DNA from 3 places in the Capsulimonas sp. genome. Region 1 is predicted to be linked to each of the others. Evidence: riboswitches for the same ligand, from Rfam matches in the RefSeq annotation. Region 1 holds a riboswitch; each other region holds the start of a gene.

Region 1 (7,024 bases):
TGTCGATCCGAGCGTCCAGCTCCACATCCACCACCTGGCGCGCTGGGTCGGCGTCATACCAGTCGATTACTTCCTGCGCGCCCCACGACAGCGGGATCGTCGCGGCGAAGTCGGGGACGAGGCGCTTGACCTTGGTATTGTCAAAGATTACGCTGTTGGTCCGGTCCCCGATCAAGCCGTCATTCCATTCTGGGAAGTGCTTGCCGATCGTCGCCGACGGAACGTACACCATCTTTGCCGTGGCGCCAGAGGCGTGGGCGAAAATCTCGTAGATCTGGTTCCAGGTGAGCGCCTCGTCGCTGGTGATTTGAATGGCGTCGCCGATCGTTCTTGGATTTCCAAGCAGGCCCAAGAAGCCCTTTGCGAAATCGCGATGATGCGTCATCACCCACAGCGAGGTCCCATCGCCGTGGACCATGATCTTCTTTCCCTGCCGCATGCGGTTGATCTCGGTCCAGCCGCCCATGAACGGCAGCAGGCGCTGATCGTAGGTATGGGAGGGACGGACGATGGTCGAGGGGAAGCCCTGCTCCCGATACGCGCGAACCAGCAGCTCCTCGCACGCGATCTTGTTGCGAGAGTATTCCCAGTAAGGGTTCGACAGTACGGTGGACTCTGTGATCGGCAGGCTCGCCACGGGTTTTTGGTAGGCGCTCGCCGAGCTGATGAAGACGTATTGGCTGGTCCGTCCCGTAAACAGATCGATGTCGGTCTGGACGTGTTCGGGAGTGAAGGCGACCCAGTCGACAATGGAATCAAAGTTGAGGCCCTGAATCGCCGCGCGCGCCGACTCTGGATCGCGGATGTCGCCGTGAAGAACGCGGGCGCCCTCGGGAACGGGACGCGAGCTGCGCCCGCGATTGAGCAGATAAAGCTCGACGCCGCGCTCGACCGCGAGCTGCGAGCAGGCGGAGCTGATGATGCCGGTGCCGCCGATGAACAAGACTTTTTGAGGCATGGTTGTACTTTCACCCGGAGCCGTATTTTCTCGCCGCCGTCACTTAGCGGTTCGATGTGGTCTTATACGTCGGCGGCATCCCGAACTCCTTCGCTCGTCGCGCCGCCCGGTTTATCGAAGCGCCGCCCCAGGACTTCTCAGAGTCGCCACCAGCCCGCTGAATACGAGCGCCGCCAGCACGACAGGCGGCCACTGGCGTGCGGCGTCAATGCTGATGCTTCCGTCGGGCGGCGCGAACAAAAGTCCATATTTGATCAGCGTGATCTGGTGCGGGGCCGACGAAGAGCCGAATAAGCTGGAGATTTGCGATCGCAGCGCCCCGCCCATATCTGGCATCATCACAAAGGGCGGATACAGCAGCAGCGTACTCACCACAAGGATCCCGATCCACATCACTCCGATTTGCTTTCCGTTCATTCAGGCATCTCCCCTAATTTTCTTCCGACACTCAGGGAGACACGAAAGACACGATTTAGTTGCGCCGGAAACGTACAAAGCGCCCGGCTTCTTCGTGAGAAGAAACCGGGCGCTTTGCAATATATATTAACGCACTCGCACTTTCGGAAACGTGGCTGCCATGTCTCATCACCTTGCGGAGACTTGGGTTAGGCCCATCGCTTTGCGTCTTCTCCTTTCGGAGAGTTTGCCTTTGTCGAGTAACGATTGATGGGTTAGGTGCTTTTATTATAGGAATTTTACCGGTCTTTGCTCCCCGTGAAAATTACTGGGTTTTATTGCACCGCGCAATTATTGTTCAGATTCCGATCGCCACCGCCGCTTTTCCACCGTGCGCACATTTTCCACATTAGCCAATGTCCGCAAATATCGCGGCAGCCGAAGCAGATCGTCATCCGCCGTATCCCCCGTCCACGGCGCCACACGCACCAAATTGCCATAACTGCGCAGATGCTTCTCTGGACTGTCGTCAACAACGATCACTTGTTCCAATCGATAACCACGGCGTTTGAGCTTCACAAGGTTCTTCGTCCCCACATGAGCATCGCAGTCGGGATCGTAACGCACGGTGCAGCGCTCAATCGCCCACAAAAACGATGGCGGCTGTGGGAACAGGATCTGAACAATGGCTTCGGCGTAATCACGTGTCGCGGAAGTCCAGACCGCCGTTTCGAAATGCGCAAAGCAGAAGGCGAGAAAATCGTCCACGCCGGGCCGTTTGTAAACAAAGTAAGGGCCGACGGCAAAGCCCGCCGCGCGTTCGAGCGGACGGCGCGCTGCATACACCAGGGTTTCGTCAAGATCGAGAACGAGAAGTTTGCGATTCAAAATCTGTCAGCGCCGCCTGTAAATATTTGACCACCCGCTGGCGATAAGGCCACGCCATCGAGCGCAGGGGGATACGGTTAAGCCAGTGGTTGCTCGGACCGTATCCCGTTCCGCGCTTGCGGCTCAAGATCATATTGGACGGCATAGCCTTCTGTGACAATGTCGCGATGCAGACGCGCAGCTCGTCGAGCGACGCGAATCGCAAATCCGCGCGGTCGATCTCCACGCGGTACATGGAATAGCCCTGGCCAGGCGTGGGTTTGGGCATCGGCGGCGTAAACTCATCCGCTGTGCGCCATCGGTTGCCTGCGGTTTCTATGTGCACCCAATAGGTCATTGGGGATTCACAGCGCTTTGAATTGTAGTCGATCCAATGCTTTTTCATGGAACCCATTTATTGTCAATACAATGCGACCGTATTCAAGATTTCCCGGTTATGAAACCCGGGCCTGGGAGCGGCCGGACCGCTAACCGTCCGTGCCGGACGGAGGAGAGGATGTTGGCGGCTGCGGAATTGCGGCCTCAACGGAAGTCCAGAGTGTTTGTTTTGCGTGATGCAGCTTCTGATTTTTAATATAATCGATGATCTTACTGCATTGGGAGTGGCTGAAGCTGAATGCTCCATATCCTTCCTGCCAGCCGAAGAACTCTCCCGCAAATAGCTGATCTCGCGCGAATGCTGAGGAGACACCTTTTACTTGCTGCATCAATTTGGCGACGCTCAGCGGGGTTGGCAGTGTCACCGCCAGATGCACGTGATCGGGCATGCCGCCCGTCGCCAATATCTCACAACCGAGACGCGCACACTCCGCTTCAATGCATCGGAACAATGCCGCTTCCTTGTCTGCGGTAATCAACGGATACCGCAAATACGTTCCCCACACCAAATGCAAATAAACGTTGATTGTATTACGAGGCGCCAGCGGCATTGTCCCGTCTCCGTATAATCTCTTAATTCTTCCGTCCGGCACGGACGGTTAGCGGCCCGGCCGCTCCCAGGCCCGGGTTTCATAACCGGGATCATTCACTGCGAACGGTCGCGCCGATCTACTGAGCTTCATGATTCCAGCCCATGCAACTGAGCCTGGTGATTTTATCTCACGCCGCCATCGTAAACAGCGGCGTTTCCGATTGGGCCATGATTTGCACATCGGCGCGTTCGTCGTCGGTCAAAGGCGTGAAGGCGTCGGCGATGTCGAGGGCCATGCGGAACAGACGGATGTCGCCGGGCGGGATGGCGGCGGTGATTGGGAGGGAGAGGCAGTAGCGCAGGGCTTTGGTGGCGTCCGTCCGGTCGGCGAGCGGTTCGTACCAGGGTTTGGGGTATTCGCTGCGGTTCGGATCGCCGTCGCGCCAGGGGCCGCGCGCCATGCCTTTCAGCGCAAGGCGGGCGACGCCTCGGCGCTGGGCCTCTTCCAGCACCTGCGGGCCGAAACCAGCCTTTTCGAAGGTGACGAAGTTGAACGGGAAGAGGATGCTGTCGAAGTCGAACTGGTTCATCAGGGACAACGCGGCTTCGACGCTGTGCGCGCTGAAGCCGAGATGACGGACTTTGCCGGATTCGCGGGCTTTGGCGAGCGTCTCCATGGCGCCGCCGGGAGCAAAGACTTGCTCGACGTCTTCAGGCGTGGTCATGGCGTGCAGCTGGTAGAGATCGAAGTGATCGGTTTGCAGCTTGCGCAGAGATTCCTCCAATTCTTCCCGCGCGCCGACGGCGTCGCGTTTGCCCGATTTGCAGGCGAGAAAGACATCGTCGCGGTACGGGGCCAGCGCCGGCCCAAGCATCGTCTCGGCGTTACCGTACGAGGGCGCGACATCAAAATAGTTGACGCCCCGGTCGATCGCTTCGCCGACGTATCGCGCCGCTTCGTCCGTCGTCACATCCATCACGATGATTGCTCCGAAGCCCAGAATACTGAGGTCCAAGCCCGTCTGTCCATACGGTCGTCGTTCCATAGTTCTCTCCTCGCCGATCTGCTGGCAATAGTCGATGCAAGTATTGTACCTAAATGTTTTTCGCCTGACGAGTGGGGGTAAACTAGGGACGCAAAGCTTTTTGAAGGGCCCACAAAATTGCCGACACTTACCCGTTTTTTGCCCGTCAACCAGAACCCCGGCGACGCCGTGATTCCCATCGAACAAAAATACGACGCCCTGCGCGCGCTGCTGCGCGAACTGGGCTCCGTCGTGATCGGATTTTCCGGCGGCGCGGACAGCGCGCTGCTCACGAAAGTGGCGCACGATGAACTGGGAGACAAGGCGCTGGCGGTCATCGCCCTATCCGAATCGTACGCACGGCGAGAGCGCGACGAGGCGCTGGCGCTGGCGACACAGATCGGCGTTCCCGTCCTGACCGTGGATGCGCGCGAGCTGGACAACGAAAACTACGCCTCCAACCCGGCGAATCGCTGCTATTACTGCAAGACCGAACTGTTCACGCATCTCGAAAAAGTCGCTCGGGCCCAGAATATTCCCTGGATCGCCTACGGCGCGAACCATGACGATTTGGGCGACTATCGCCCCGGCCAGCAGGCGGCGCAGGAGTTTGGCGTCCGCGCTCCCTTGTTGGAAGTAGGGATGACCAAGGCGGAGATCCGCCATATCTCCAAGCAGCTGGGGCTGGCGACCTGGGACAAGCCCGCCATGGCCTGCCTTTCCTCACGCTTCCCCTACGGCACGCGCATCACTGCCGAGCTGCTGGAGCGATTGGACGCCGCCGAGGATTATCTGCGCCACGATCTACAATTTCGGCAGATCCGGGTGCGTCACCATGACACGATCGCGCGTCTGGAAGTGGACACGGCGGAGATGAACCGCCTTCTCGATCCCGCACTGCGCGAACAGATCAGCGCGCGCCTCAAAGCGCTTGGTTATACTTACGTCGCGGTGGAACTGAGCGGTTACAAAAGCGGCAGTTTGAACGCAGCTTTGACTGCAAGCGGAGCGGCGAATGGACACTGAGCGCCTCGCCGAATTGCTTCGCCAGGTGCAGGGCGGCGATGTCAGTATTGAAGCCGCGCTGTCGTCGCTGCAATCTCTGCCATACGAATCCGTCGGCGACTTTGCTCGTCTCGATCATCACCGCGCCGTTCGGACCGGAATGTCGGAAGTGATTTACTGCCCCGGCAAGAGCATCGATCAAACGGCGCAGATCGCGCTGCGTCTGTTCGAAACATCGGGACGCGTTCTCGCCACACGCGCGGCGCCCGAACAGTTCGACGCCGTGCAGGCCGTGCTTCCCAGCGCCGTCCACCATCCCCTCGCCCGCCTGATTACGGTCGGCGATTTTCCCAAACCCAAAGACTCGGAACGCTATGTGGCGGTGCTGACGGCAGGCACGGCGGACACGCCTGTGGGGGAAGAAGCGGCGCTCACGCTGGAATGGCAGGGAACGCGAGTGGAGCGGCTTTACGATGTCGGAGTGGCGGGCCTGCACCGGCTGCTGGATCAATTACCGATCGTGCAGGGCGCGCAGGCGCTGGTGGTTGCGGCGGGAATGGAAGGCGCTCTGGTGAGCGTGGTGGCGGGACTGGTCTCCCGCCCCGTGGTCGCCGTTCCGACCAGCGTCGGTTACGGCACGGCGTTCGGCGGAGTCGCCGCCCTGCTCACCATGCTCAATTCCTGCGCCGGCGGCGTCGCCGTCGTCAACATCGACAACGGGTTCGGCGCCGCCTGCTACGCGCATCGGATCGTCAGCGTCTAAGAGCGCGATGGATCGAAGAGGCTTTAGTACTGGAATTGCGGAGGGCCGAAGTTGGCGTTGACGCCACCCGCGCTCCAATGCCACTTGGCGGTGCTATGAATATGTTCGCCGCCGCTAATCACGGAACTATCCCCGGATTCCCAGTTGGCCTCTCCTCCGCTGACGGCGGAGCATGCACCGTCAGCTTCATTACTGTTTCCGCCGGCGATGGATGAGCCAACGCCCCATGCATAATTAGCGATGCCGCCGCCCACGGTGGAAAAGGCTCCCACGGTAGTATTGTTCTGGCCACCAAGGATCGAAGACCACTGGCCGCCGATCGTATTGCGCCAGCCAGTGACGATTCCGCCCACACTGCTGTAGTTTTGATAGTCTCCAATGATCAGATTGTGTGAGCCGGTGCGGATATCCAGATTATTCATTCGCATCTGATTGTAACCAATGATCAGATTTCCCAGTCCATTCGAGGTTTGAGCGCTGGAGTTGTCGGGGGTATTGGGCAGACCATTCGTCGCGCCCAATCCATTGACGATGTGCAGGTTGCCGGTGATGGTCAAGTCTTTATTGTTGACGGTCATCAAACTGAAGATCGCCAGCTGAGCAGGCGTCAGCGCCCCGCCGACGCCCGTCGCGCCTTTGGGTCCCGCCGGGCCCATCGGACCGGCGGGTCCCATCAGGCCTACGGGCCCGGCGGGTCCAGGCGCCGGATGCGTCTTGATATAATTGATATTGCTGATCAGCGACGTGATGGCGTTCTGGTACGCGATGCTTGAGTTTTGCAGCGTGGCGATATTCGTTTGCTGTGCGACGACGGTGTTTTTCAGCGATGCAATGGTAGCCTGCTGGGCAGCGGCCGTGTTTTCCGCCTTCGTCATGCGAGCCGTGAGATCGGAAATCGCGTCGGCGTGTACAGGGAGGACGGACGCCAGCAGAAGCGCGGCGGCGGCGCAGAATTTGAGTGTGGCGAATGAGCGGTTCATCATTGGCGTCATGTTCGTGAGATCCTTTTACTGAAGCGGTGGACAATGTTTGATGAATAGAGGATATCATCCGACCGTGAGAAGAGCGTGATTGGAGTG
Region 2 (16,602 bases), on a different contig from region 1:
TTCGCCCATGCCCTCAAGTCTGATGGGCAGGTTAGCGCTGATGACGCTCACTCCCCTACAGTGATCTATTTTTATGGGAACGGTGGATCGATCGCCAGCAGCTTGGACCAGGTTCGCCGCTTTCAGCGATTGGGATGCAACGTCATTGTTCCCGATTACCAGGGGTTCGGCATGAGCGGTGGGACGGCTTCCGAGGCGGGATGTTACGCAGCTGCGGACGCAGCATACCGTTACGCGCTTGGCAGAAAAGATGTGGATCCGAAGAAGCTGGTATTCGCGGGATGGTCAATCGGCTCCGCTGTCGCAATCGATCTCGCCTCGAAGCACCCCTGCGCGGCGCTGATGACCTTCAGCGCCTTTACAAGCATGGCCGAGATGGCGAATAGCCAGTATCCCATCGTGCCGCTTCCGATGATCCGTGTTATTCTGAAGCACAAATTCCTCAGTGAAGAGAAGATACGACGCGTACGCTGCCCCGTGCTGATCGGCCACAGCCACGCCGATAAGTTTGTTCCCTACGCAATGGCGGATCGCCTCGCCGCGAATGCTGGAGGCCCCGTAACGCGTTTGACAACGACGAGCAGCGATCACTCCGATTTCTTTCGCAATGATAACGATTTCGTCTTTGAAACCGCCGACAAATTCATTCTGCAGAACGTACATTAGTGTGACGCTGGCGCTGAGGGGCGAGCGGTGCAGGATTTCCCGTCCCGCGCTCCGAATTAAGCTCGTATGTATGCACGCCATCGCGCCCGCTTCGCTCTCGCGGCCATTCTTCTGCTTTCACTTGCCCTTCGACTCTGGGGCATCGGCTGGGGCCTTCCTAGTTCAACGCACTATTTCAGCTACCATCCCGATGAAACCGTCGTTCTTGGGTATTCGCTGGGGATGAACTCTCTGCAAGGCAAGCTGCTCCCGCACTTCTACAATTACGGATCCCTTCAACTCTACCTCGTCAACTTCGCAAATACCCTCGCCGTGATGTTTGGGGCGGCGCCAAGTCTGGCGCCCGACCCGGTGGCGCATCCGGAGCAGTTCGCGCAATTGTATCTGATCGGCAGAATACTAAGCGCGCTTATGGGTATGGGGACAGTTGTGGCGATCTATGGAGTTGGACAAACGCTTTGGAACCGCCGAGTGGGACTTGCGGCGGCGATGCTGCTGGCAATCGCGCCGATGCACGCGCAGCACTCCCACTGGCTGACGGTCGATGTCCCGGGGACGTTCTGGGCGACCCTTTCGCTCCTTTTCGCCGCACGGTTATTGAAAAGCGAGCGTTTCTCCTGGAAGCCGCTCATTTGGTCCGCGATCTTCGCCGGTTTAGCGGCGGCGACCAAGTATAACCTCGCGCTTGCTCTGCTGCCCCTGCTGGCGTCACTTTATCTGCGTGGGCGTTCCGAGCGGCGCCAGGCGGCGTTGGGAGCTGTGGCGGCCATTGGAGGCTTTGCAGCGGCGTTCGTGGCCGGATGCCCGGGCGCAATCCTGGAAAACGCCAAGTTTATCGCCGATATCCGCTATGAAGCGCTGCATGTGTCCCAGCAGCCCGGCGACACGTTCACCAACACCGGCAGCGGTTTCATCTACCATATCGTCACCAACTTAAGCGCCGGCCTCGGATGGCCGCTGCTGCTGGCGGCTCTCGCCTCTCTTGTGTGGGCTGGCCGCAGACGCGCTCAAGGCGACGGTCTCCTCGCCGCATTCGCCCTCCCCTACTACCTTCTCATCGGCCTCGCGGCCGTGCGATACGCACGCTATGCTCTGCCGCTGATTCCTCTTCTGTGTTTGTGGACTGGACGAGCGATCGCTGAGATTGGTGAGTCGACGGCGGCAAGTCAAAGGCGTTTAATTTTAGCAAGCGCACTTATCACCAGCGCGCTTACTTTTATATGGACGATAATTTTACTGCTTCCTATGTCTCAGACCGATCCGCGCGATCGCGCGATCGCGTGGACACAAAGCCAGTCGGCATTGGGCGCTCAGGCCATGTTTCCTACAATGCCCTGGTTCCAGACCGCGCCGCTCAGTCCATACTTCACGGCGCCGCGTCCCGGCGCCTGGAAACAGCTCACTCCACCGCAGGAAGTAAATAGAATTATTTATCAAGATAAGGATTGGGATGTCACCCTCTTACAGCAGCAGCGTCCTACTTTCGTCATCTTGAGCCAGTACGACACTCAGGACGCCGTGCGTCTCAACAATGCGGACGCCGCACAATACTTCGGCGCTCTGCGCGCGGATTATCGGGTAGGGGCGCAATTCGGAGGATATCGCCTGTTTGGCGAGCAGATCACGCCATTTCCGCATGACATGCTTTACGCCAATCCCGCCATTACGATTTACATCAAAAAATAAAATAATTGCCCCATGCCTGCATGTCTGTATCGCAAGTGTATGGAACAAGGCCGTTCCTGGGGCATAATAAAGAGTGCGGCTTCGCCGCGACGGAGAATTAGGAACGACTTATGACTTATTGCTTGGGGATTCACACGCGCCACGGTCTGGTAATGGCCTCCGACTCACGAACAAACGCCGGTTATGACCAGGTCAACGTCACGCGCAAGATGCATACGTTTGTCCTTCCCGGCGAGCGAGCCTTTATCCTGCTTTGCAGCGGGAGCCTTTCTCTGACCCAGTCCATCATTACGCTGCTCGGACGCGATTTCGATCTGGGTAAAGGCCTGGCGTCGGTGGCGAATATGTACGACGCCGCCCGTGAGATCGGCGAGCAGGTGCGTCGAGTGTCCGAGATGGACCGCGCGGCGCTGGAGCGCGACGAGCTGCGCTACAACGTGCACTTCCTGCTCGGCGGCCAGATCGCCGGACAGCCGCCGGATCTTTATCTGATCTACCCCCAGGGGAACCCCCTGCGCGCCACCGAAGACAGCCCGTTTTTGCAGATTGGAGAAGTGAAGTACGGTCGGCCGATCCTGGTGCGCGGCATCCGCTATCAGGAAACGCCACTGGAAGAAGCGGCGAAGTATGCGCTGATCTCGATCGATTCCACAATGCGCTCCAACGTGACTGTCGGCGCCCCGATCGATATCTGCATCTACCATCGTGACGAGCTGGACATCAACCACCGCCGGCGCATGACGGACAAGGATCCGGATCTGATTGAAATCCATCAGCAATGGGAGCAAACACTACGCAAAGGCGTTTCGGAGCTGCCGGAAATCGATTTCGATACCTACGGTCAAAAAATTTAGTATGCGCGCGGATCAAATCGGGCCGTTTTGACCATAAAAGAGGTTCCTGATCCGCGATTTTACGGGTTTACGTGAAAACTGGTATTATTGACATCTGGAAAAAATACTTTCTTGCCTATAATCTTAACGGAGCACTAAAGATTTTCCCGGCATATGCCGATGATGATATTGTCGCGATGATAAGGAGCGACAACAAAGGCAAACTCGTCGAAAGGCGAGGACGCAAAGCTAAGGGTCTACGGCAGATTTCCGCATTTCGCGCATTGAGCTCGACATGCTCTGCTATGACAGCCAAGCCGCCGCACCACCCGCGTTTGTATAGGCCGACATCACTGTCGTCTATCTAAGTATAGGGTAATTTGGGGGCATTAAAATGAAAATCTCTAACAACGAATCACTGCGGGCAGGACAGGTCTCATCGATCACACCGGCTCCGCGCGTCGCGGCTACGCCGCAAAACGGACCGACGGGAACCACAGGCACCCCGGCGGCCGAAGTACAGCTCTCGTCGCAGGCGCAAACGCTCTCCGCAGCTATGCAGGCGGTGAACGCCGCGCCCGAGACACGGGACGACTTGGTTACGAAACTGCAGAAGCAGATTTCGGACGGCACATATAAGGTCAGCGGCGCCGATATCGCCGATCAGATGGTGCGCCGAGCCCAGGCGGATCGAATCCGTTAAATTATGGACGCACTGCTAAGTGCGCTTATCGTTTAGCGGCCGTTGCAGGACCAGCTGCTGAAACAAACCGGGACTTGTCCGGCATACACGGTAATATTCGGTCTTTACAATGACGCATGAGCTTTTGCTCATGCGTCTTTTTCTTTGTCATCATCCCTTTTTCTTTGACGTCTCCCATGGTGTATACTCTATGCAGGGAGTTCGCAATCCCATGCCGAATTGAACGGCGTTGTGAGTTCGTCAGATAGGGGCAGTGTGTCATTGAATAAAGAGACCAAAGTATACGCGGTCGTCAACCAGAAGGGCGGCGTCGGCAAAACCACGACCGCCGTCAATCTCGCCGCAAGTCTCGCCCAGCTTGGAAAGCGTGTGCTGGTCGTCGATTGTGATCCACAGGGCAATGCGACAACAGGGCTTGGAATCGACAAAAGCGCCCTGGAGATGTCGATGTTCGACGTGCTGGTGGATGATGTCCCCATCGCAAAGATCGTTCAGAAGGACGTGACGGTGCCCGGACTGGATGTCGCGCCGGCGACACTGGATCTCAGCGGCGCCGAGATGGAGATGTTCTCGCAGCTATCGCGCGAAAGCACGCTCCGCCGCAGCTTGAAGCCTATTTTGGGCTCCTACGATTTTGTTCTGATCGACGGTCCTCCTTCCCTCGGTCTTCTCACGCTGAATATTCTGACCTGCGCCGACGCCGTGCTGATCCCGATCCAGTGCGAGTTCTACGCGCTGGAAGGCATCTCACAGCTCATGACGATCGTCGATCGGGTTCAGGCGCATCTCAATCCGCGTCTCGCCATCGGAATGGTCGTTTTGACGATGCATGACGAGCGGATCAACGTATCGCGTCAGGTGGTCAGCGAAGTCCGCGAGTATTTCGGCGATATCGTCGCCGAGACGATCGTTCCCCGCAACGTCCGGCTCAGTGAGGCGCCGAGCTTCGGGCAACCGATTTCCCTTTATGATCCCCGCTCCAAGGGGGCGCAGGCGTACGCAGATTTGGCCCAGGAGGTAGTGAGTATTGGAAAGAAGTAAGCCCGCAGAGAAAAGCCGTCTGGGGCGTGGCCTGTCATCGCTGATTCCCCCATCGGCGCGCCCAGCCGCGCCGCCTGCGGAAGAAAGCGTCAAACCAGTAGAAGTTAAGGAATCGAAGACGCCGGACAACCCGCAGGATACAGTTCAGCGCCTCGCTGTCACGAGTATCAAGGCGAATACGTTTCAGCCGCGTGATTCCTTTGATGACACCGCTCTGGAAGATCTTGCGAATTCGATCAGCGCGCATGGTATTTTGCAGCCGATTATGGTACGCGCTTCTGGCAAGAACAAGTACGAGCTCGTCGCCGGCGAGCGCCGCTTCCGCGCCGCCAAACGCGCCGGCCTTGAGTTTGTGCCGGCGATTGTCCGTGAGCTGACCGACGAAGAATCCCTCACCGTCGCTCTGATTGAGAATATTCAGCGCGAAGACTTGAACGCCATCGAAGCGGCGAAAGGCTATCGGCAGCTGCTCGATCAGTTCGGACTGACGCAAACGGAGCTCGCACGCCAGCTCGGCAAGGCGCAGCCGACGATCGCCAACGCCCTGCGCCTTCTGAAGCTGGATCTCGAAATGCAGGTCAGCATCTCCGACGGCCAAATGACCGAAGAGCACGGAAAAGCGCTGCTCTCCGTGCAGGACCCCGATCAGCGCGTGAAGCTTTGGGAGAAGGTCATCGCCAATCAGCTGAGCGTCGCCGAAACGCGGCGTTTGGCGCTGAAGATTACTCAGAACGGTGAAATCGAAGAAACGCCTCCCACCCCAGCTCGCGATGTTCACTGGATCGCCCTCGAAGACCGCTTGCGTTCGGCGTTCGGCATGAAAGTCGCTCTGCGCCCCTCCCCCAAAGGCGGCGGCACGCTGACAATCGATTTCTCCGATCCGGAAGAAGTCGAAGGTATTCTCGACCGCATTCGCTAAATTTCGGACTTCGACTGGTTTCATTCGCCGACGAATAATTTTCACTTGTTATTCGCCGGCGAATAATGAAAGGCGTATTTCGTGATTGCAGAAGTAATCTCCGTCGGCACCGAGCTTCTTCTCGGCCAGACCATCGACACCGACGCCGCCGCCGTCGCGCAGGCGCTCTCGCGGCAGGGCATCTCTATCTACCATCGCTCCACGGTCGGCGATAACATCGACCGCTTGACTGCCGAGCTCAAACAGGCGCTGGAGCGAGCGGACATCGTCATTACCATCGGCGGCCTTGGCCCGACCATGGACGATCTGACGAAAGAAACCCTGGCGAGCGTCCTGGAAATCCCCCTCGTCACAGACCTTGCACATGTACAGCGTCTCACAGAGATGGGAAAACGGCGCGGCTGGGACAAATTCCCCGAACATTTTATGAAGCAGGCGGACATCCCGGCCTCAGGACGCGGAATTCCCAATAATAATGGGACGGCGCTTGGCGCGATCTTCGAAAAGGACGGAAAGTACGGAATTTGTCTTCCCGGGCCGCCCAATGAGCTGATTCCCATGCTGGAGGAGACAGTGGAGCCGTTTTTTGCGGAAAAAACATCCGGCGAGAAGGCCGTCATCAAATCCCGTGTGCTGCGAATCATCGGAATGGGCGAATCCACGGTCGAAGAGAAGGTCAAAGACCTGATGGAGGACAGCAATCCTACCGTCGCCCCCTACGCAAAGACCGGGGAAGTGCATCTGCGGGTCACGGCGCGCGCCTCCACGGATGAAGCCGCCATGGCGCTGATCTCACCACGCGAGTCGGCGATCCGTGCGCGACTCGGCGATGTGATTTACGGGATCGACTCGGAGTCGCTGGAATACGCCGTTGTGACTCTTCTTCAGCAATCGAAACGCACAGTCGCGTGCGCGGAGTCGTGCAGCGGCGGACTCATTTCCAAACGGATTACAGATATTCCCGACTCTTCAAGAGTCTTTGGTTTGGGTATTGTCTCATACTCCAACGAGTCGAAGGAGACGTTTCTCGGAGTCGACTCCGAGCTGCTCGCGAAGCATGGCGCAGTGAGTCATGAAGTCGCGCGCGCGATGGCTGAAGGGGTCCGAGTCGCTGCCGGCGCCGATATCGGAGTCAGCGTGACGGGAATCGCGGGGCCGACCGGCGGCAGCGAAAAGAAGCCAGTCGGCACGGTTTATATCGGCCTTGCATGGGACGGCGGCGTGAGTTCACAGCATCACCAGTTTCTAGGACGGCGCCAGGATGTGAGTCAGCGCGCGGCGCAGGCTGCACTGGCGCTCGTGCGGCGGTGGCTCATCGCTCCGGAAGACTCCACTTTCAAATCGTCTCCATAAGCAAAGCTCACATACTAAATTTAATTAACTATGTGCAATTACTAATTGCAAGAAAACTTGCGAATAAATTTCCTATTGGCATTCTCGAAAGAGTTATGCTATAATAGATCGTACACTTGTTCTGAATCATTCGCGGATACTATCTGCCGATCACTCTCACACTGATTAACAGCAGACATAAGGAGACTAGTTTTGGATAAAGATAAGGCGTTGGAAATTGCATTGTCTCAACTGGAAAAGCAGTTTGGGAAGGGCTCGGTCATGCGGCTGGGTGAGTCGCCGAAGCAAAGCGTCGAGGCGATTTCGACAGGCTCGCTCGCTCTGGACCTTGCGCTCGGGATCGGCGGCGTGCCGCGTGGACGGATCACGGAGATCCACGGTGCAGAGTCCTCAGGTAAAACGACCATCGCGTACCACATCATCGCCGAAGCACAGAAGCTGGGCGGGACCGCCGCGTTTGTCGACGCCGAACACTCGGTCGATCCGGAATACGCCCGCAACCTGGGCGTGGATATCAATAAGCTTCTGGTTTCCCAGCCGAACAACGGTGAGGAAGCCTTGGAAATCATGGACGCACTGGTGCGCAGCGGCGCTGTCGATGTCGTCGTTCTCGATTCCGTCGCCGCCCTCGTCCCCAAGGCCGAAATCGAAGGCGAAATGGGCGACAGCCATATGGGTCTTCAGGCCCGTCTGATGTCGCAGGCAATGCGCAAGCTCAACGGCTCCATCGCCAAGACCAATACGGCCGCGATCTTCATCAACCAGATCCGCGAAAAGATTGGCGTCATGTTCGGCAACCCGGAAACCACCCCCGGCGGCCGCGCGCTGAAGTTCTACGCGAGCGTCATGCTGGACGTCCGGCGTATCGAGACTCTCAAGCAGGGAACCGACATGGTCGGCAACCGCGTCAAGGTCAAGGTCGTCAAGAACAAGGTCGCCCCGCCCTTCCGACAGGCGGAGTTCGATATTATGTTCGGTAAGGGCATCTCCCGCTCGGGCAGCATCATCGACATCGGCGTCGAACTCGGTCTCGTCACCAAGGCCGGCTCCTGGTTCACCTATGGCGATCAGCGCATCGGCCAGGGACGCGAAAACGCCAAGCAGTACATGGAAGAGCATCCCGACGTCATGGTGGAAATTGAGAAGATCATTCGCGGCGATGAAAAATCCGCGGAGATCCTGACCGTCGGCGCCATCGGCGCAGACGAGTAACCCCTCAGCGCGTATGCCAAACATCACCGCGCTGGAGCCCCAGCAGCGACGCGCCGGACGAATCAACGTCTTCGTCGACGGCCAATTCATCATTGGCGTCGGCGAAGGCGTCGCCGCGTCTCTGCGCCTGCGCATCGGCCAGGAGATCACCCCCGAAAAGCTGACTGAGATCGCCGGCGCGGAAGAGCTGCACCGCGCCACCGAAACCGCCCTCACCTACCTCGAAACCCGCGCTCGTTCTGAAAAAGAAGTACGAGACAGACTCGGCCGAGACGAATATCCCGAAGAGATCGCCGCTCAAGTCATCGAAAAGCTGCGCGAGCTGAGTTTATTGAACGACTCCCAGTTCGCGAAGCAATGGGTCCAGGCGAAAACAAACGTCGCCGGATCACGCCCCGTCGGCCGCCGGCGCATCTCCAGCCAGCTTTACCAAAAAGGCGTCCACAAAGACACCATCGGCGAGGCGCTCTCCGAGGTCACCGACGATGACGAAATCGCGCTCGCCCGCGCCGCCGCGCGCAAGAAAGTACGCGCGCTGAGCAGTGATCCCGAAGTCCAGCGCGCGGAGCGCCAGCGCCTGCTTGCCTTCCTCCAGCGCCGCGGATTTGGCTGGGAAACGTGCAAGCGCGTCGTCGACGAAAGCTTCGCCGCGCCCGACGACGACTTCACTGACGCCAACGATGATGACGACTAAAACAGCCCACAACCAATAATTCTCCCAATAACGACAAAAATAAATGCGTGATGCAAGGAAACCAGGAAAACCAGATCCAGAAAAGCAGGAATAAGAGTAGGCAATCGTGAAATAAGACGGATCAGTCCGCCAGTACTGATGACGGATAAGCGACTGAACGTGACATGTGTATGTCATTAACAAGCGATCACCGTCCGCTCAACCTCAGCAAAATCTTGGGGTGAGGGAACGATAATATATGTGGGAAGTCATTGTCCCTGCGGCCATACTAGGGGTCGGGGGAATCGTCTTATTTTTTGCCTGGATCAAACCGGAAAAAGAAAAAATCCATCGGCTCGCGCAGGAGACCGATCGGGAGAGAGAGCAGCTGCGCCGAGATACGGAGACACGCAATAAAGAGGCGCTGCTCGAAGTCCGCGAGGAAGCACAGCGGCTTCGCGACGAGAGCGCGCTCGAACTGAAAGAAAAAAACGCGGAACTGCAGAAATTTGAGCGGAAACTGGCTCAAAAAGAAGAAACGCTCGATGGAAAGCTCGGCGCGCTAGATCGGCAATGGGAATCCGTGCGTGCGCGTGAGCGTGAGATCGACCGTCAGCATAAAGAAGCAGCCGCCCTGCGCCAGCTCCACCAGGACGCACTGGAGCGCGTTTCCGGCATGACCGGAGAGGAAGCGAAACACGCGCTCATCAAAGAGCTGGAGGATCAAACGCGCCACGAAGCGACGCGGATGATCATGCAGATCGAGGAAGAAGCCAAGAACGAAGGCGACAAGCGCGCCCGCAGCATCGTCACCATGGCGATCCAGCGGATCGCCGCCGACCATGTGAGCGAAACGACCGTCTCCGTGGTCCCCCTGCCGTCCGACGACATCAAGGGCCGGATCATCGGCCGCGAAGGCCGCAATATCCGGGCCTTCGAAACGCTGACCGGCGTGGATGTCATCATTGACGACACGCCCGAGGCCGTCGTGTTGTCTTCGTTCGACCCCGTGCGCCGGGAAGTCGCCCGCCTGGCGCTGGAAGCGCTCGTCATTGACGGACGCATCCACCCAGGACGGATCGAAGAGATCGTTGCCAAGGCGCAGGAAGATGTCGACGCCATCATCAAGGAAGCCGGCGAGCGCGCCGTCATGGAATCGGGCGTCACCGGACTGCATCCGGAGATCGTCAAGCTGCTCGGCCGCATGAAGTACCGAACTTCTTACGGCCAGAACCTGCTGGATCACTCTATTGAGGTTTGTCTGGTAGGAACAACGATCGCGGCGGAGCTTGGCGCGAACATTACGATCGCCAAGCGGGCGTGTCTGCTGCACGACATGGGCAAGATCGTGCCCGACGCCGACGGTCCGCACGCCCTGCTCTCCCAGGAGCTGATGCTGAAGTATGGCGAAAGCGAAGCGGCCGCCTACGCCGCCGGCGCGCATCATAATGACATTCCGCCCCACACGGTCGAGGATGTCATCGTGCAGCTCGCTGACACGATCTCGGCGTCCCGCCCCGGAGCGCGCCGTGAAATGCTGGAGTCCTATGTCAAGCGGCTCCAAAAGCTGGAAACAATCGCCGACTCGTTTCCAGGGGTTGAAAAGACCTACGCCGTCCAGGCGGGCCGCGAGATTCGTCTGATGGTCCGTCCGGAGATCGTGGACGATGTGCAGGCGCATAAGCTCGCGCGGGATGCGGCCAAGCGCATTGAAGAGGAAATGGAGTTCCCCGGTCAAATCAAAGTGACAGTGATTCGGGAGACACGCGCCATCGACTACGCCAAGTAGCCCATAGAGGCTGCACAGGGCAGGTCGATACCACCAAGATGGATCGGTCTTTCCCGGCGCAAGCTGGGGGAGATCTTAGAAAGAGTTACGGACAACGTGCGAATTTTAATGCTCGGCGACGTCGTCGGCAAGGTTGGGCGGGAAGCGGCGGAAACAATGCTGCCGACCCTGAAAGAAATGTACTCGCCTCAATTCACGATCGTGAACGGTGAGAACGCCGCCGCAGGACTTGGGATTACGCCGGAGATCGCCCGATCGCTTCTGCGAAACGGCGCGGATGTGATTACGCTCGGCAACCATACATGGAACCGTCGGGATATTGTCCCCTATCTCGACCAGGAGCCGCGTATCCTGCGCCCGGCGAATTACCCTCCGGGAACGGCGGGAAGCGGCTACCGCGTATTTACTGCGGAAAACGGGGTGCGCGTCGGCGTCGCCAACATGATGGGACGCGTCTTTATGGAGGCGCTGGACGATCCGTTTCGCACCGCCGATAAGATTCTGGAATCGTTCCAGGGGCAGACAAAGATCTCCTTTTTCGACTTTCATGGGGAAGCCACTTCGGAGAAGACCGCCTTCGGGTATTATTTGGATGGAAGAGCCAGTGTCGTCGTCGGCACGCATACGCATGTCCAGACGGCCGATGAGCGGATCCTACCAAAAGGGACAGCGTACATCACGGATGTCGGAATGTGCGGGCCGCAGGACTCCATCATCGGCATGAACGCCGAGATTGTCGTCCAGAAGTTCGTCACACAGATGCCGAACCGATTTGAAGTCGCCGAAGGCGGAGTCGTTCTGTGCGGCATTGTCGCCGATGTCGATCCGGACACCGGCCACGCGACACAGATCCAGCGCGTTCAGATTCGGGATATTCACTAAGTTATTCACGATCAAAAATCGTTTACTATCAATCTCATTTTCCAGTCCTTTCCCATGGGAGAGCAATCAATGACACGTTCCAATATTCTCCGCGGCGCCGCCATTTTCGCAGCCGCCGCACTGATCCTGCCGGCCTCGGCCGCGAAGCCTAAGAAGCCGGCCGCCACGCCGCTTCCCAGACTGCCGCTTCCTTCAGCGAAGCTAAAGCCCGCGCCGGTCAATGCGCCCAGCGGCCTCGTCGTCGCGAAGCTCGATCCCTCGGAAACCGTGATCTACAGCGGCCAGCCAGCGGCCCAGCTTGGCGTCACGACCCAGAACTGGGGCGCGGGCGCCGCAGCCGACACCACCGAGCTTGCGTACCGAAATACCCACTCACTCAAGATTACCACCTTCGGTCTCTATTCCGGCGGCAGGATCACCTTCAGCAAACCAATCGAGCTGGGCGATCGAACCCCTGCCACGAACCGGATCATGCAGTTCTATATCCGTTTCGGAGATGAAGCCAGTCCTCCTCCCCCAGCTCCGGAATCGGATAACACAAATGGAGTTCCAGGAGCCTATCCCGGCGGAGGACCAGGCGCATACCCGGGCGGAGGCGCGTACCCAGGCGGAGGCGCCTATCCGGGCGGCGGAGCGTACCCAGGCGGGGGCGCCTATCCCGGCGGCGGTGGGTTTGGCGGCGGGCCTCAGATAATGCCACAGTCGTTCATAGATAGCCCAGGGGTGCGCTCGGGGGTTTACACCGGCGGCGCCCAGGTTCATTTGATGCAAGGACGCGGCAGAGGCGGACGGGGCGGCGGCAGGGGCGGCTCTCCTAGCATTATGCCAGGAGGAGGAGGCTTTCCTGGAGGCCCTGGCGGTTTCCCGGGCGGCGGTTTTCCACAGCGCGGGGTTGATCCTGCGGATCAGCCATGGCAGCCGCCGGTCAGCCATATTCGCTTCCTGTTTACGCTCGCCAATGGCGCTCAGTACGACATCGTACGCGATGTGCCCGGGGTCGGCTCCGTCGATGATACAGAAGATCTCCGCACGGCCTGGCTGCCCGTCGGCATCCCGGTCAGCGCGCTGAAGTTCCCGGCCGGTTCTGATAGCTCGCCGCTGCAGAGCGTGATGGTGAGCGGCGACGGCTATTCGGTCACCTACATCGGCAAGATCAGCCTCGTCAATGACAATACGCCGATCACCGCCTGGGCCGGAGACATGCAGGATGTCGCCGCCAACGACACCGTAACTCTGAAAGCACGGGCCGAAGGCGGCGCCTCGATGCTGCACTATTCTTGGGACTTCGACGCCGCCGATGGCGTCACGGAGCAAGCGACGGGTCAGTCAATCACCAAAGTGTTCACAAAGCCGAACGAGACGCACACGGTGACCCTGACGGTCAGCGACGTGGACGGAATTAAGAAGCCTGTCGTGTCGACCGTGGTCATCAAGGTCGAAGACTAAGTATGGGCTTGCCCGATCCCATGAACGAACCGCTTCCCACTCCGCTTGAGGACCGGCCGCACAAACGGCGGCCGGTCCCACTCGCGCTTCTCGTCGCGATGCGCCCCAAGCAGTGGATGAAAAACCTCCTCGTGCTCGCCGGGCTTCTTTTCACTCTCGATCGGCGCCACCCGCTCAACGACTTCCAGCTCGTTGGAGGGGGCTTTCTTCTGTTTTGTCTGCTTTCCAGCGTCGTTTACTTGATCAACGACCTGGTGGACCAGGAAAGCGACCGCCGTCACCCTCGCAAGCGCCGGCGCCCGATCGCCTGCGGTGAACTTCCTCCCAAGGTCGCCATTGCGGCCGCCGTGATCTTCGGCGCTATCGGACTGGGGGGAGCTGTGGCGCTGAATCCCATGTTCGGCGCTGTCGCGATTCTGTATTTCCTGCTGACACTGGGGTATTCGTTCCACTTCAAGCATATCGTCATCATCGATGTGCTCGTGCTGGCGGCGGGCTTCGTGCTGCGCGCCATCGCCGGGGTCGTTTTGATCCAGGCAGGCCTCTCCAACTGGCTGATCCTCTGTACGCTGATGCTGGCCCTGTTTCTGGGCCTCTCCAAACGTCGCGCCGAGCTGATCGCGATGGAGCGCAGCGGCGCGACGGGCACACGGCGTATTTTGAACGAGTATACGTCGGGCATGCTGGACCAAATGATCGTCATCGTGACTTCCAGCTGCCTGATGTCGTACTCGCTCTACACCATCGAGTCAGATGCCGCGGCGCGTCATCACTACCTGATGGTGACAATCCCCTTCGTCATCTACGGGATCTTTCGGTATCTGTATCTGATGCATCGTCATATGCTCGGAGAGTCGCCGGACGCCGTCATCCTTGAAGATCGCCCCACCCTCATCAATATCGCTCTCTGGGGAGTCACCACGGCGCTGATCGTCTCGCACGTCTTCGATCCCCTCCTCTCGCATCTCACCCACTGATCTTCGATCCCTGCGACGATGTTTCGCGGACCGACGCATCGGGTAAACCTCCAGCATAGCCTTGCACACTTATGTGTGTCTTCGCAAGACGCCATCGGATGGCAAAACGTTAACCACGCACTTTATACAGGAGAGAAGACATGGCGACAGATTTGGAAAAGGAAGCCCTTCGCGCGCAGCGCAATGCGGCTTTGAACATCGCAGCCGACAGCACCGTTGAGCGCAACGCCGCACTGGACGTTGCGACGGACAGCACGATCCAGCGGGACGCCGCCCTGAACGTGGCCGCAGGGACCGCCCTGGAGCGCGATGTCGCTCTGGCCGATCGGAATCGCGTCGCCGCCGAGCGGAACGCCGCCGTGGGACAGCGAGACGCCGCACAGCAGTATGCCGCCGTAGAGCGCGACGAAGCCACCAATAGCAAGACCGGCTTCTACGTTCTGCTGGGCATTGTCGCCCTGATCTTGTTCGTCATGGCCGCCGTCCACTTCACACGGCCGAATACTCCGCCGCAGGCGGATGTCACGGTTCGCACGACCGTTCCAAGCGCGGCGCCCGCGCCAGATCCCGCGCCGATCACTATGCCGAGCGGTGTCAGCACTCCAGTCGCGCCGCCCACAACGATCGTCGTTCCGCAGCCTGCGCCCCCCCCGCCGACCAATAACACCATTGTCGTGACGCCCCCCGCTCCAGCAGCGGAAGCGCCCCCGGCTCCTCCGGCCGCCGATGCCGGCTCGTCCTCGACGACCACGACAACGGAACAGACAACGACGGTAGCGCCTGCGGATGGCTCCAGCACCACCACGACGACTACGCCGTAGCTCGTATTTGATCGACATGAAAGCGGCCCCTGGCAAACGCCTGGGGCCGTTTTTGTGCTGGAACCCTTCCCCATTTGACTCTGTTTCATAAATTGAATGACGTTGAGGTACTATTATAGAGTGAATATACGTCTTGGAGTGACCGCATGATCAACCTCATAATGACGATCGATCCCTGGCGCCACGATTGGCTGCCGCAGTTCGTCGCGCATTATCGCAAGATCGGCGTCGAACGGTTCTTGATTTCGGCCCATGTGGATAGCGATCTGTCTCCGGAAGACAAAGAGCGGATTCACGCCGAGGTGGCCGACACCCTAAAAAGCGTGGGTGTGGATTGGTGCGGAAAGATCGACTGCAAGTTCGATGCGATGGCGATCCGCGCTTACCATGACAAGATTCAATCGACGATGTGCCAGCCCAGTGACTGGATCGTATGGGCGGACTCCGATGAACTCCAGCAGTACTGGGACACGCTGGACGTTCTGACGCGCCAGTGGGACGCTCGCGGCGTCAACTGTGTGGGCGGCGACTTCCTGGACCGCATCGCCGAAAACGGCAATCTGCCGGCGTTCGACCCCGACATCCCGCTCTGGAAACAATTCCCTTATGGGAACCGCCTGACACGCGTCCTGCTGCAAGGCCGCTCCATGAAGGTTGTGTGCAGCAAGGCGACCGTCGCGGTCAAATTCGGCAACCACGATCCGACATTCGAGCAAAAAGTGAAGTGGGAGACTCCCCGCGCGGTGATCCACCACTTCAAGTGGGACAACACCGTCATCGAGCGTCTCAAGGAGCGTCTCACGGACAGCTGGAAAGAGCGCTGCTGGTGGTGGGAACAGACCCAGCGGTTCAACGACCATGTCGCGCAGCACGGCCGTATCAACACGGACGAAATCCCGATGAAGCTCGCCGGCGATCCAGCCGCCAAGCTCCCGAAAACCCTCAAGCTCTACGCCATCGGCTCATTCTACAAATACCGATGGCTCGCGCAGCAGTTGAAAGCCACCAAGAGCCTCTCGCCGCAAGCGGCGAAGGCGTAGCCAAGAAAAGGCTCCGACAGTGCATCACGAATATGCACTGTCGGAGCCTTTTCCATGTCCGCGCCATCCCCGTTCCCACCCTGCATCGCGTGTCACAATCTAAGCATCCGAAGACCCAAGCCGCCACGCGTTGATGGCAGCCCACACCTCCGCACCAGCCATGATGATGTCGCACACAGGATCTTTCACATCATAATAAGCATCCTCATCATCTGGATGATAGCGCGCCAGCTGCCGCTTGATTTCCGCGTACCCCTCAGCGGCTATTGGGTTCGCCCTCAAATAATCACGGAACAGGAGCGCATACCTCTGATTGGGGTTTCCCGCAACCCGAACGTGGAGATTTACGCGGCGCTGTCCCTGTGGCGTCAGAAAGAATAACTTCACCCAGCGCTCGGAAGTCGTGTCCATGCCGAGAGGCAAATGATCCCCTCGAATGTGCTCTAAGTGAACATAACCTAAGGCGCAAATGCTGTCGACAATCCTATCCTCAGAGTCCTGAGACCTCACCGTGACCTGCACATCGATCACGTCCTTGGCTGGCAACCCGCAGACCGCCGT
Region 3 (5,752 bases), on a different contig from region 1:
CGCTCTTCGACTTCACGCCGCATTTCTTCTGACGCGGCCTCCAGATCGCGGGTGCGCTCCTCGACAATGGTTTCCAGGCATTCACACGAACGGCGCAGCGATTCTTCCGCCCAAATGCGCGCCTCTTCTTCTCGCCGCATTCGTCGCCGCATCCGCTCGTAAAAAGCGGCCAGATAAGCGGCCGCAACACCGGTGATAAGCCCGACTGTGACAATCCCGATCACATGCGACTGCCAGTTGCTAAGATTGGGCGTCAGCGCATGTTCGACGGTTTCACAGAGGGCGGCGCAAAGCGCAGCCACGAGCCCTGTGCCGAGGACACGCCGTTTCGGCCATAAAACGCTGGGCGTTGAGGTATTCATGAAGAGATTCCTGGACTTGGCTCTCGGCCTGCGGACGTATCCGCCTCACGCGACTGAGTGGGGCCGAACAGCGCCTCCAGCGGCGCCGTGTCCAGTCCTCCCGGCGCGGGCGGCAGGCTCAAAACATGGTCCGCCAGACCTGACAGTCGCACCATGGGAGCTGTCGGGTGGACACAGTCGAGCTTCAGTGCATCGGGAAAGACGGCGACTGCGTACACGGGCGACTGGCTGTCGCAGTCCACCAGATAATGCTGCGCCGCCTTGCGGTTTCGCTTCAGCTGTTTCGTGACGCTGCTGCGCAGCGGCTGCCGCACGCCGTCATCGTGCAGCCGAAACCAGGCATCGCCGTGACACGCGTAATGCCCGGTGAACGTCTTCACTTCGACGACCAGAACACCGAACGGGCCGACCACGATCAGGTCGGCGTCCCCCTGGTGCGTGCCGGGGACGACGAAGTTGGAGATACAGGAATATCCGTCGGGAAGCGCCAGCAGCGCCGCGAGCGCCGCTTCTTCCCCTTCCGCGCCGCGCAGATAACGGTTGTAGTTGCGCATCGCCTTGACGCCGATATTGACGCCGCCGAGCGCAAGAAACGCCGCCGCCGCAAAGCCGTAGCCGCCAAAGTAAGCGGCCTGAGTCCACAGAAGCACGCCGCCCCCCACCCCGGAAACCGCAAGCGCGCCTTCGATGCGCATGACCTTGTCCGCATAACGCGCATGACGAATCACATTCATATGTTTATTGTCGGCATGAAGGAGGCAGGGCTCAAGAGCACTTTTCTGGCAATTTATAGGACATTTTGGCTCACCGGGAGCCATAACGGACAAAACGCCCGAGCCTCTTCCTAGAAGAGACCGGGCGTTCTATCATCTATTTCACGCACTCGCACCTTCGGAAACGTGGCTGCCATGCCGGGGCCGCCCAACGGCGGTCCAGTTATAGGCCCATGCGCTTTGCGTCCTCCCCTTTCGGAGAGTTTGCCTTTGTCGAGCAGCGATTGGTGGGTTATGGTGATTTCATTATAGGATGTTTACGGGGATTTGCTCACCCGTATTTTTACCAGGATTATGCGTAAGCCCACATCTGGAAGATGTGGGCTAGGCTGAGGCAAAACCAGCTGAAGCAGGTTAGGATGATGAGTGACGTTTGCGTGCCCCAAGAGTCTGCTTTAGCTGACTTCGCCCCAGCCTAGCCTACAGCCTTCCAGCTGTAGGAGGATTGCGCATCTTACGCGTACGGCCCCACCTTGGCCTTGGCGTAGATCATATTCAGCAGATTGACGGCATCCCGCGCGCCTTCGGCGGCGACCTGGGGCGGACGTCCTTCGCGCACGGCGAGAACGAAATCCCGAATGTTGCCGTAATGCCCATCGCCGACGAGAGCCGCCGGGTCCTTCGAGGTATTGGACTGCGTCTCAGCGGAGCCGCTCAGATCGCCGAACTCGTCTTCATAAGGGTCTTTGGTAGTAAAATGCGCCAGATGGTCGCCCACCAGCATCGCGCTGCCCTTGGTCCCGCTGACATCGATCCGCTCGGGAAAACCGTCGTACGCCAGGGTGGTCATGGTGATCGTCCCCAGCGCGCCGTTTTGGAACCGCACGGTGGCGACGCCCAGAGTCTCGCCTTCGATGGTCCGGTGGAATCCCGGCGTCAAAGTCGCCGAAAGAACTTCCTCGACCGGGCCGGCCAGCCACTGGACTTTGTCGAGGCTATGAATGCCCTGGTTGGAGAAGACGCCTGCATCCAGCGCCCACGTGCCGCGCCAGTCGCCACTGTCGTAATACTCCTGGCTTCGATACCACTTGGTCTCCGCGCACGCGAGCACGATCTCGCCAAAGGCGCCCGACTCCACCGCACGCTTCACCTTGCGCGCCGCCGGCGAAAACCGCTCCTGAAACACGCCGCCATAAGTGACGCCCGCCGCCTTCGCCGCCGCAATCGCCTCATCCACGGCGTCGATCCAAACATCCAGCGGCTTCTCAGACAAAATATGCTTGCCCGCCCGCGCCGCCTGCGTCGCCATTCGGCCATGCAGCCCGCTCGGCGTGCAAAGCGTCACCGAATCGATCTCGGGGCTGGCGATCATCTCATCAAACGACTCAAAGACCTTGCAGCCGTACTTGCCCGCAAACTCCTCGGCCCGGCCGCGCACGACATCCGTCGTCCCCGCCAGCCGCGCCAATCCTTCTTCCTCCAAGCGCCGCAGCGCGTCCCCATGTGTTCCCGAAATCACGCCACATCCCACGACGCCCACTCGCAAAGGCTCCATAAACGCCCTCCCTGCCCAGTCAGTCTTGCGCTCTTCACACGCTGACCGACAGTTAGGCGGCGATGACGCGTTGTCCTGCGCGAATGGTTCGAGGGAACCTATATTCGTGGTCACGACCTTTAAATCCATTGAGCAGCGTTCACTTCAGCGCGATCACGATTGCCTTATCGGGGTGCGTTACATAATTCCAACGATGCTCTCGCCAGCGCACTGTGACCTTTCCCGAAAACTTCGGCCGTATGGTTGCCCTAACGAGTTTTGAGTTACGCCATTCCAGATCGACGCCATATCCGCCGCGTGCGCGCACGCCCTTGATTTGCCCATCCGGCCAGGCGCTAGGCAAGGCAGGCAAAAGATGCAGTTCGCCGGTGTGGCTCTGCAGGAGCATTTCCACAACTCCGGCGACAAAGCCAAAATTGCCATCGATCTGAAACGGCGGATGCGCGTCGAACAGGTTCGCATAAACCCCGCCCCCGCCTTCGTAATTGGTCCCGGCGTCCTTCGTGAGACGCAGCGCATCTTGTATCAAACGATACGCATGGTCGCCGTCGGCAAGACGCGCCCATGCGGCGATTTTCCAGGCAAGGCTCCAGCCCGTGCCGTCGTCCCCCCGAATTTCGAGAGAACGCCGCGCCGCGGCAAACAGATCGGGTGTTTGACGAGTGATCTGGCTGCTGGGATAGAGTCCATACAGGTGCGATATATGTCGGTGATTCTGGTCCGGCGCCTGCGCATCCCAATCTTCAAACCACTCCTGCAGCTGGCCCTGCGCTCCGATCTGCATGGGAGCCAATTTCGACCGTACGCCGTGAACCGTCTCTCGAAACTGGGGATCGACGCCCAGGACCTCCGATGCTTTGACGCAGGCGTCGAAGAGATCGCGTAAAATCTGCATGTCCATCGTAGGGCCGGCGCATACCGCCGCGTCGGGGTGGTGCTGATGTTCCGGAGAGAGCGACGGGCATGTCACCAGCCACTGATGTGTCGGCTCCGCCACCAGCGTCGCGATGAAGAACTCGGCGGCCCCCTTCATCGCGGGATAATGCTTCGAGAGCGCCGACTTGTCGCCCGTGAAAAGATAATGCTCCCACAGATGGAGACAAAGCCATGCGCCGCCGGTCGGCCACATTCCGGCTCCCCAGTAGTCACACGGAGCGGTCGCGCGCCATCCGTCTGTATTGTGGTGGCATACCCAGCCGGGCGCGCCATACTGCTTTTGCGCGGTTGACTTGCCTGCCTCGGCAAGCTCCATCACCAGAGCAAACAGCGGCTCATGACACTCGGGCAGCGCAATCTTCTCCGCCGCCCAGTAGTTCATCTCAAAATTGATGTTGGTTGTGTACTTCGAATCCCAGGGAGGGCTTATCGAATCGTTCCACAATCCCTGGAGAGTCGCCGGCTGGCCTCCACGTCGTGAGCAAGAGATGAGGAGATACCGGCCATAATGGAAATAGAGCGATGCGAGATCAGGATCTTCGCCCCGGCCGAAAGCCAAAATTCTCTGGTCCGTCGCCTCGTTGCTTGCCTTTTTACCAAGACGGAATTCCACACGGTCAAACAGCCGCTTGTGCGAAGCGATGTGGTCGCGCCGGAGATCCGCGTAATGCCGCTTCTGTGCCGCCGCCAGATATCGATGAGCGCGAGCCGGCGCATCGCCGCTGACATCCCGGTAATTCTTGTAACTGGTGGCAAGCGAAACCAGTATCGTGACCGAGTCCGCGTGCGACACAACAAGCCCGTCGGCGTCGGCGGTTAACGTTCCCCCCTGCGGGATGTGCCGCGCCAGACCAGAAAACCGGACGGCGCCCTCAAGGCCCTTGGAATCCCCGGAGACACCCTCGATAGTGACGTCCGCTCCCATTGCGCCTACGGTACATTTTTGAGGACTGCCGAACTTGGCGCGATAAGAAATGCGGCCCGGTTTATCGGCGGTGAGCCGAATGACCAGAACCTGATCCGGCTCGCTCACCAGGTATTCGCGGCGGTAAGAAACACCGCCCGAGACATAAGTCGTCGTGGCGATGGCCGTTGTCAGGTCAAGATCGCGGCGATAGTCCTGGATTTCGTCCACCCCTTCCGTGAACGTCAAGGAGAGATCGCCAAACGTCTGATAGGGCATTTGCGCCCAGGGACGGCCGATAAAGTGTTTACTGAAAAGGTCCTGAGCAGTTTTATAATCGCCGGCAAAGACCGCCTTGCGGATTTCGGGCAGAGCTTGCAGACCCTCGGGATTTGCGTAGTCGTGCGGCTGCCCCGCCCAGAGCGTGCTCTCGTTCAGCTGAATACGCTCTTCAGGGGCGCCGCCAAACACCATTGCGCCGATGCGCCCGTTACCGAGAGGCAGCGCTTCTGTCCAGACTGTCGCGGGCTTCGGGTACCAGAGCCGCTGTGGTTCAGAAGGAGTGCTGTCGGCAGGAGATCGTGTCCCCTTGTTTTCCGCGTTTGCGGGATTGTCCGCGCCGAGCGCCTCAACGGCAATTGCCGGCACTGCCGCGGCGAGCAAGGCCGACTTAAGAAGGTCACGTCGATTCATTAGCATTTTCTCAACAAAGCTGCAACTAATCCGCTCAACGACAGGTTCAACGACAATGGGAATGGCGTGAATGGTCTCCCCCTCCCCGGCGAATCCGCATGCTGGGAAAGGGGAAACTTGGCGAAGCGCGAGAATAGGGATTAACGCCTTCGCAGCACCAGCGCCGCGAGATTGATGGGTTTCCAGGTCGCCGCATCCGCAGGCCGAATGGTCAGCGTATAGTCTCCCGCCGCTGCGACGTTCAATGGACCGCCGGAGACATCGACGTATTTTTCCCAATCCCCGGTCGCCGGAGCGGTCAGCGACACATCGCTTCCAACGCCGGTGACGAGAACACGGGAGCCGTCGGGTGAGGCGGTCTTCGTCGTGATGTCGTATGCGCCGGGTGCGTCAAAATGCACCTTCCAGGAAACAGTGTCCGTGGCGCTACTCCAGTAGCCGAGATTGGGCGTGGATCCGCCCTGCGCCACGATTCCTCCGGTCACCGCGGCGGCGTCAGGAATGAGCGTCAGAGAGCCATCCGCGGCGGGGCGCACAGGCTCCACAACCTCCGCAACCTCCGTGAACGGAACGGGCTTAAGACCGCCCC

The links. Region 1 has a riboswitch for cyclic di-GMP ahead of ABIZ35_RS04795 (hypothetical protein). Riboswitches for the same ligand answer to the same signal wherever they lie in the genome.
Region 2: linked by a shared signal. The riboswitch ahead of flgM (flagellar biosynthesis anti-sigma factor FlgM) and the one ahead of ABIZ35_RS04795 (hypothetical protein) in region 1 are both predicted to bind cyclic di-GMP.
Region 3: linked by a shared signal. The riboswitch ahead of ABIZ35_RS05225 (nuclease-related domain-containing protein) and the one ahead of ABIZ35_RS04795 (hypothetical protein) in region 1 are both predicted to bind cyclic di-GMP.

What each region holds. Positions count from the first base shown of each region.
Region 1 covers NZ_JBDSQY010000069.1:902-7,925, forward strand. Annotated here, with positions in the region: gene ABIZ35_RS04790 (SDR family oxidoreductase) at 1-958, opposite strand, end outside; gene ABIZ35_RS04795 (hypothetical protein) at 1,070-1,375, opposite strand; cyclic di-GMP riboswitch class I at 1,518-1,616, opposite strand; gene ABIZ35_RS04800 (HAD family hydrolase) at 1,706-2,242, opposite strand; gene ABIZ35_RS04805 (hypothetical protein) at 2,211-2,627, opposite strand; gene tnpA (IS200/IS605 family transposase) at 2,710-3,171, opposite strand; gene ABIZ35_RS04815 (aldo/keto reductase) at 3,341-4,198, opposite strand; gene larE (ATP-dependent sacrificial sulfur transferase LarE) at 4,316-5,203, shown strand; gene larB (nickel pincer cofactor biosynthesis protein LarB) at 5,193-5,945, shown strand; gene ABIZ35_RS04830 (hypothetical protein) at 5,969-6,937, opposite strand.
Region 2 covers NZ_JBDSQY010000224.1:522-17,123, forward strand. Annotated here, with positions in the region: gene ABIZ35_RS16585 (alpha/beta hydrolase) at 1-666, shown strand, start outside; gene ABIZ35_RS16590 (glycosyltransferase family 39 protein) at 733-2,352, shown strand; gene ABIZ35_RS16595 (peptidase) at 2,463-3,206, shown strand; cyclic di-GMP riboswitch class I at 3,394-3,510, shown strand; gene flgM (flagellar biosynthesis anti-sigma factor FlgM) at 3,580-3,888, shown strand; gene ABIZ35_RS16605 (ParA family protein) at 4,150-4,929, shown strand; gene ABIZ35_RS16610 (ParB/RepB/Spo0J family partition protein) at 4,916-5,848, shown strand; gene ABIZ35_RS16615 (competence/damage-inducible protein A) at 5,930-7,201, shown strand; gene recA (recombinase RecA) at 7,394-8,413, shown strand; gene ABIZ35_RS16625 (RecX family transcriptional regulator) at 8,427-9,107, shown strand; gene rny (ribonuclease Y) at 9,346-10,875, shown strand; gene ABIZ35_RS16635 (TIGR00282 family metallophosphoesterase) at 10,972-11,757, shown strand; gene ABIZ35_RS16640 (PKD domain-containing protein) at 11,827-13,203, shown strand; gene ABIZ35_RS16645 (decaprenyl-phosphate phosphoribosyltransferase) at 13,206-14,180, shown strand; gene ABIZ35_RS16650 (hypothetical protein) at 14,321-15,001, shown strand; gene ABIZ35_RS16655 (glycosyltransferase family 2 protein) at 15,148-16,041, shown strand; gene ABIZ35_RS16660 (GrpB family protein) at 16,141-16,602, opposite strand, start outside.
Region 3 covers NZ_JBDSQY010000075.1:676-6,427, forward strand. Annotated here, with positions in the region: partial or broken gene ABIZ35_RS05220 (PAS domain-containing protein) at 1-362, opposite strand, end outside; gene ABIZ35_RS05225 (nuclease-related domain-containing protein) at 359-1,096, opposite strand; cyclic di-GMP riboswitch class I at 1,253-1,354, opposite strand; gene ABIZ35_RS05230 (Gfo/Idh/MocA family oxidoreductase) at 1,590-2,630, opposite strand; gene ABIZ35_RS05235 (glycoside hydrolase family 95 protein) at 2,770-5,163, opposite strand; partial or broken gene ABIZ35_RS05240 (hypothetical protein) at 5,304-5,752, opposite strand, start outside.